Regions from separate parts of the Peribacillus sp. FSL E2-0159 genome, predicted to be linked through region 1. Evidence: riboswitches for the same ligand, from Rfam matches in the RefSeq annotation. Region 1 holds a riboswitch; each other region holds the start of a gene.
What was found. Region 1 has a riboswitch for S-adenosylmethionine ahead of mtnW (2,3-diketo-5-methylthiopentyl-1-phosphate enolase). Riboswitches for the same ligand answer to the same signal wherever they lie in the genome.
Positions count from the first base shown of each region.

Region 2: linked by a shared signal. The riboswitch ahead of NYE63_RS25775 (5-methyltetrahydropteroyltriglutamate--homocysteine S-methyltransferase) and the one ahead of mtnW (2,3-diketo-5-methylthiopentyl-1-phosphate enolase) in region 1 are both predicted to bind S-adenosylmethionine.
Region 3: linked by a shared signal. The riboswitch ahead of NYE63_RS23260 (methionine ABC transporter ATP-binding protein) and the one ahead of mtnW (2,3-diketo-5-methylthiopentyl-1-phosphate enolase) in region 1 are both predicted to bind S-adenosylmethionine.

Region 1 is NZ_CP152053.1:3,497,234-3,499,439, forward strand. Features, by position in the region: gene mtnW (2,3-diketo-5-methylthiopentyl-1-phosphate enolase) at 1-1,053, opposite strand, end outside; SAM riboswitch class I at 1,160-1,312, opposite strand; gene NYE63_RS17010 (pyridoxal phosphate-dependent aminotransferase) at 1,445-2,206, opposite strand, start outside.
Region 2 is NZ_CP152053.1:5,261,264-5,263,469, forward strand. Features, by position in the region: gene NYE63_RS25765 (glycerol-3-phosphate responsive antiterminator) at 1-127, opposite strand, end outside; gene NYE63_RS25770 (hypothetical protein) at 299-727, opposite strand; SAM riboswitch class I at 903-1,004, shown strand; gene NYE63_RS25775 (5-methyltetrahydropteroyltriglutamate--homocysteine S-methyltransferase) at 1,088-2,191, shown strand.
Region 3 is NZ_CP152053.1:4,767,083-4,769,288, forward strand. Features, by position in the region: gene NYE63_RS23255 (methionine ABC transporter permease) at 1-64, opposite strand, end outside; gene NYE63_RS23260 (methionine ABC transporter ATP-binding protein) at 78-1,100, opposite strand; SAM riboswitch class I at 1,357-1,468, opposite strand; gene NYE63_RS23265 (GNAT family N-acetyltransferase) at 1,609-2,082, opposite strand; gene NYE63_RS23270 (DUF4440 domain-containing protein) at 2,184-2,206, opposite strand, start outside.

The DNA of each region.
Region 1 (2,206 bases):
AAAATCCTTGATTAGGTCCGGAACCATGCCCGGATGAATGCCTGCAGAAGGGACAGGGAAGGCTTTTTTCCAGGAAAGTTCATCTTTTGTCAGAGCTTCAGCAATTGCCAATGTCTCCTTTTTTTCCAATGCGACATTTCCATATGGGGATGGGAACAAGGATAAATCCGCACCTGATAACCTTACTAATTTACCAAGTAATAATGGATAGCCGATCCCATAAAATGATGAGGATGCCAATGCCCCGCTATATGCGGGGTGCGCCATGATCGGCAGCTTGATACGATCATGTTCACTCAAGGCCTGCAATACATCCAAACCATATGTATGAACGTTGAACAATAAAGCATCTGCCCCTGCTTCAGCCGCTTGCTCTGCCTTATCCAATAATTCAAATGTTTTCCCTGATAGATTGACAGCATATAAAGTTCGGTGGCCAGTGGTTTCATAGACTTCATTCAATATTCTTTTTCCCGTTTTTATTCTATCGAAAAATGGAGTCAGTTCCTGGTCGAAGAGGATCTCATCATCTTTAACTAGGTCGACACCTCCTAATGCTTGTTGCCTCAGTTGCTCATTATGGAATGTTAGGTCCCTTCCTAATACACCTTTAAAGATGCTCATCACCAGGGGCCGGTTAAATACGCCAACCTTTTCCCTTATGCCTCCAATGCCAAATTGCGGCCCGGGAAAGGCTTTTTGAATGTCACCGACAAAATCCAAATCGATAAGTTTTATTTCTCCATCCAATGAAAGTTTGCCGAAGACCGTCGTGAGGATTGCAGGGAAATCATTGGAGAAATTCCCTGCCGGATAGGCAATTTTAATAAGCGAACGGTATACTTTACGATTAAAGTAGCTGTTTGCCCTCTCTTCTTCAGAAAGTGGTGTCACCGATACGACGCGTCCCTTATGTTTTTCCAGTTGTTTCTGGACCAAATTGGGAAGGTCCGTCCATGTCCCGACAGTCAAACCTAAGGCAATGCTCTCTGCTTTTTTCTCATGATTTCCATTGAAATCATGAATTAAATAAGTAGCGACTATCTCGCTCATCTGATCACTCCTATATCACGTTAGTAAACTCTCGATGTCATTGACCTGAAAATGGTCTCAAAATGGCAAAAGCCTCTTCATAAAGAAGAGGCTTTAAAAAGCCATCTTCTTATCTCCCAGCCATTGGCTGCAAGAATTAGCACCGTGCCTTGTGGATTTCAAGAAAATCCGGCGAAGAATTCCGCCCCATTTTACAATGGAATTACGGTCGGTTGCTGGGCTTCATAGGGCTAGTCCCTCCACCTGCTCAAAATAAGAAAACGCTGATATATAAATTGCATTCAAGTATCGAAAGATTAAGAATTTATTTTGTATTCTGACAGGTAATCCCTACTTTGTCAATAAGTTTTAACGATTTAAAGGTGAATAAATCGGATATCCCATTGCATCGTTAAAATAAATTTAATTTACGTATCCGTTCCACGGCTTCTTTCAGCCGTTCTTCCGTAGTCAGTAGCCCTACCCTGACGTAACCTTCGCCAAATTCTCCGAATCCATTCCCTGCGGCAACGGCTACGTGGGCATGCGTTAATAAATAGTCTGCAAAACTCTCAGACGTAAAACCTTTAGGTACTTTGAGCCAGGCAAAAAACGATGCCGCAGGAGCTTTGACATCCCAGCCGATTGCCCTCAATCCCTCAATAAAAACATTCCTTCGCCCCTCGTACATCTGCACTAACTGCTCTACACAGCTCTGCGAGTCAAGCAAAGCGCTTGCCGCAGCTTCTTGTATCGCCGGGAAGAGACTCACATAAAGATGGTCTTGTAATAGTTCAAGAGCTTCTATTACACTCTTATTTCCCACTGCGAAGCCGACTCTCCATCCTGCCATATTGTATGTTTTCGATAGTGTGTATATTTCTATTCCTACATCCTTCGCTCCCTCTGCCTGGAGAAAGCTTATCGGTTTTTTTCCGTCGAATCCTAACGCGCCATAGGCGAAATCGTGGACCACGCAAATTGAATGCTCTTTTGCAAAGGAGACGGTTTCATCAAAGAAACTTTCAGTTGCAGAAGCACCTGTGGGATTATTGGGATAGTTCAAGAACATCATTTTGGCTTTATCAAGAACTTCTTTATGTATGTCGTTGTATTTCGGAAGAAAATCATTTTCTTCTGTCAAGGGCATCAGTTCTGTCTTTGCCTGGGCTAA
Region 2 (2,206 bases), 1.8 Mb from region 1:
CCATCATACTTACATTTTTCAATTGTGATATATGCAAATCAAGAAACACACCTATTTCATAGGAACTTTCTAAAAATCTTTCGAAATCCTTCATGCTTGCTGAAGCAGGCAAAATCTTCTGATCCATTATTATCCTCCTCATTCCCAGAAAAACTCAAAACTTCAAGTCATTTAGTATATTTTAAAGAGCTTGATTTATCAAACACATTTTTTCATGTCCAATGTCACCATAACACTAACATACCTGGCACTCCCTTTATAGATTGCAGTAAGGATGTATGTAAAATATCCCCTTAAATCATAAAGAAAGTTTCATTTTCAATGCACCTTCGACGAGTTCATACGATTTAATTGTGCCCACCGGAATTTTTCTCACGATGTTCCAAGCATTAACATTCATCTTGATCGTTCTATTTTCAAATTCAAAAAATGGCGGTCTGTTAAATATCCTTTGATTGATGAAATTCCTGTCAATCGGTTCCATTCCCACTAATTCAAATGAAATCGTTCTATTTTCGACGTGTACCGGTTTTAATGTAATCCGGAAAGCTACGTTTTTCTTAAACATCATTTTTTTCACTTCCATCGTTCCTGAAAGCACGATATGCTTTGGCGTAATCTCGACTTTAATATCGTGACCATCTGATTTCATTTTTACAATTCTCTCTATCATGGCTTCAGTTACCGTTATCGGTATGCCATTTTTGAATGGACTGAATGTACTCATCCTCGCATTCCCCTCCTGCCATGCATATGAAACGTCGGTTATAGCATATGCCAGGTTCCCCGATGCAGTTAACATTTCTGCCCAAATTAATAATCGGTATATTCAAAATCTTCCACCTTCAACGCTTGACCTTTGTACAAACTACCTGTATAGTCATACTTAATTTAATAGACAACTCTTATCCAGAGAGGTGGAGGGACTGGCCCTTTGATACCTCAGCAACAGACTATTCATGTACTGTGCTAATTCCAGAAGTGTAAAAACTTGAAGATAAGAAGAGTATATAGCTTTGTTGCCAACACCTCTTCTTATTTTTTAAGAAGAGGTTTTTTATTTTTAAAAGGAAAGAAGGAATGCAACATGTCAATCACATTAACGAAAGCACCATTCAGGGCCGATCACGTCGGAAGTTTATTAAGACCGGAACGTTTACATATTGCCAGAAAGCAATTTAGGGAAGGTACCCTTTCAGCAGAGCGGCTTCGTGAAGTTGAAACCGAAGAAATCAATCGGATTGTCGATAAACAAATTGAAGTTGGATTAGAGGTCGTTACGGACGGTGAGTTCAGACGAACATGGTGGCACTTTGACTTCCTCGAACATTTAAATGGCATCGAGGGATATGTGACTGAAAAAGGTCTCACATTCGATGGTGTGGAAACAGAGAGATATAACGTTCGCAATACTGGGAAGGTTTCATTCAATCCTGAACATCCCTTCATTCGTGATTTCATTGAATTGAACAAAATCGTGAACGGACGTGCCGTTGCCAAGCAAACGATTCCCAGTCCGAATCAATTATTTGCTGCAGGCATTCATAATGAAGACATCTATCCTAATATTGAAGACTATGCAAATGATATCATCAAAGCCTATCAGCATGCTTTGAAAGCATTTTATGAAGCAGGTGTACGTTATCTTCAATTGGATGATGTATATATTGCCAGACTTTCAGCTCCAGATTTCCAATTCAAAGATGGAAAATATACGAGGGAACAATTAATTGATCTAGCACTTCGCGTCATTAATGGCGCATTGGAAGGCAAACCAGAAGACCTTGTCGTCACTACACATCTATGTCGTGGAAACTACCAGTCGACATGGGCGTTCGAAGGAAGTTATGCCCGTATAGCCCCAACTTTATTGGCAAAAGAAAAAGTCGATGGATTCTTCTTGGAGTACGACGATCAACGCTCAGGGGACTTCAAACCATTGGAATACATACCAAATGGCGGAGCCCGTGTCGTCCTAGGAGTCGTCACTTCAAAAAATGGAGAAATCGAAAACAAGGAAGCTGTTAAGGCACGCATTAAAGAAGCCTCGAACTTCGTTCCTCTCGAGCAATTATGCTTAAGCCCGCAATGCGGCTTCGCCTCTACCCATCACGGCAACAAGCTAACGGAAGAACAGCAATGGGAAAAGCTGAAATTCGTCGTTGATGTAGCAAAAGAAATATGGGAATGATTTTTTTATTAATCA
Region 3 (2,206 bases), 1.3 Mb from region 1:
AGATGGCTACCATATAAAGTGTGTCACCGAAAGCTGTCGACAGCTGGTCTGCCGTTATTTCCATTCCCCAAAGCGTATTACCCATTTATCTGCACCTCCTGGACGAGAATCCCCTCATCTTTAATATATTGATAAGCCTTGTCCACCTCATTTTTGTTCCCTGTCACTTCGATGATCAAATTCCCAAAAGGCGTTTCCTGAATTTCAGAAATATTGGCTGATAATACACTTAAATGAACATCATATTTCTTCGAGATGGTTGAAAGTAAAGGTGTACCCGAAGTAGTCCCAATAAAATTAATTTTCCAAATAATCGGGATATGGGACCCTATGCCTTTTAAGAAACTTTGTGGAATCTCATCATGTATGACCGTTCTCACGAAGTTTTTTGCAATATCCGTTTGCGGTTTGGCAAAAACTTCGAAAACCGAACCTTGTTCAACGACGCATCCGCCCTCCATGACCGCTACCTTATTGCAAATTTCCCTAATGACAGACATCTCATGTGTGATTAGGAGAATGGTAATATTGTATTCTTTATTAATTTTTTTTAAGAGCTGCAGAACTGCACTCGTTGTTTGTGGATCCAATGCCGATGTAGCTTCATCACACAATAAGATCGATGGATTGGTTGCCAATGCTCTCGCAATGCCGATCCGTTGCTTTTGACCGCCGGATAATTGTTCCGGATAACTCTTTGCTTTGCTTGATAAGCCAACGAACTCCAACAGCTCGCCTACCCGCTTTTTTATTTCATTACCCGGAGTTCCCGACAAAACCAGCGGCATGGCAATATTATCAAAAACAGTCTTTGAATTTAGCAAATTGAAATGCTGAAAGATCATCCCTATTTTTTTCTTTTCTGCCCGTAATTCCTTCGGGTTCAATTTGGTTAAATCCTTGCCCCCAACAATCACCGAACCATCTGAAGGATGTTCAAGCAAATTGACCAATCTGATCAACGTACTCTTCCCGGCCCCGCTATAACCGACTACACCGAATATATCCCCCTTTTCCACTGTCAAATTTATTCCCTTCAAAGCCTCGACAGTCTGTTTCTTTGTTTGATAAACCTTTTTAACATTTTGAAACTCAATCATCCAATCTCCCCCCATGCTGTTTATTTGTACGAATTCATTATCCAGAGAGAAGAGCTTTGCAAAGTTTAATGATAGGGTTAAATTCTCGAAACTTACGAGTAAGTGCGCGAAACTCATGAGTAACTGCACCCAATCTCCACATAACCATATACATTTTGAATAAACAAAAGAGGCCTCTTCCGTCATCAGACAGAAGAGGCCTCTTTTAGACATAAAAAAGAGTAAACTCTTAAATTAATTATCTAAGAAAAGCTCCTTCTTATCTTTCAAACTTTCGTCCGTTGGAATTAGCACAGTATTTTTACAAAAGTAAAAACCCGCTGCCGAGGTATCATAGGGCCAAGTCCCTCCACATCTCTTGATAAGAATTAACGTTATATTTAATTATGTCCTTCACTATATATTCAATTTTCTCTAAAGTCAACCATATTTTTCATCGCTCTAAATATTTTCACAGTATAGTGAATTGACACTTTTTAATTATATTAATATAATTTATATTTCTATTTTATAATGATTTACTCAATCTCCATACAGGGTATGTTTCATTTTCTTCGCATATCTTCACCATGCCTGAACTCGTATATAAACGAATCGCCCTATGATTATCAGGAGAAACCCTTAAATGATATTCGGATACATTGAATTGCCTAAAAAAGTTTTCTGCGTAGCGAACCAATTCCTTGCCAAGGCCTTTACTGCGGTAATCGGGAATAAGATAAAAAAGATTCACATAGCCAATCTCGGTTTCTTCATATGCCCTAATTTGAAGTTCCATTTGTCCAATCGGTTCTTGGTCCTTTTCAATGATCACTTGTCCTTCCGGAAATTTGCAGACCCGTTCTTTCATACGTTGCAGATATGTATTTTCATCTCCAAAACCATCTTCAGATCCAAAACTTACAACAAAAGAATCTTTCCTAAATTTAACGATAATATCTTTATCTTTGTCCGTATCAATGGTCCGAAAGATCAACTTCATCCACCCCTATCATTTTAGTGAAATAATTTTTAAGTATACAAAACTCATTTCTTACGCTCTTTTATGATATTTTACTATTTTCTTTTTCATAAATAATAGGCTTAAAGAGGACCTTTCGTTTTTG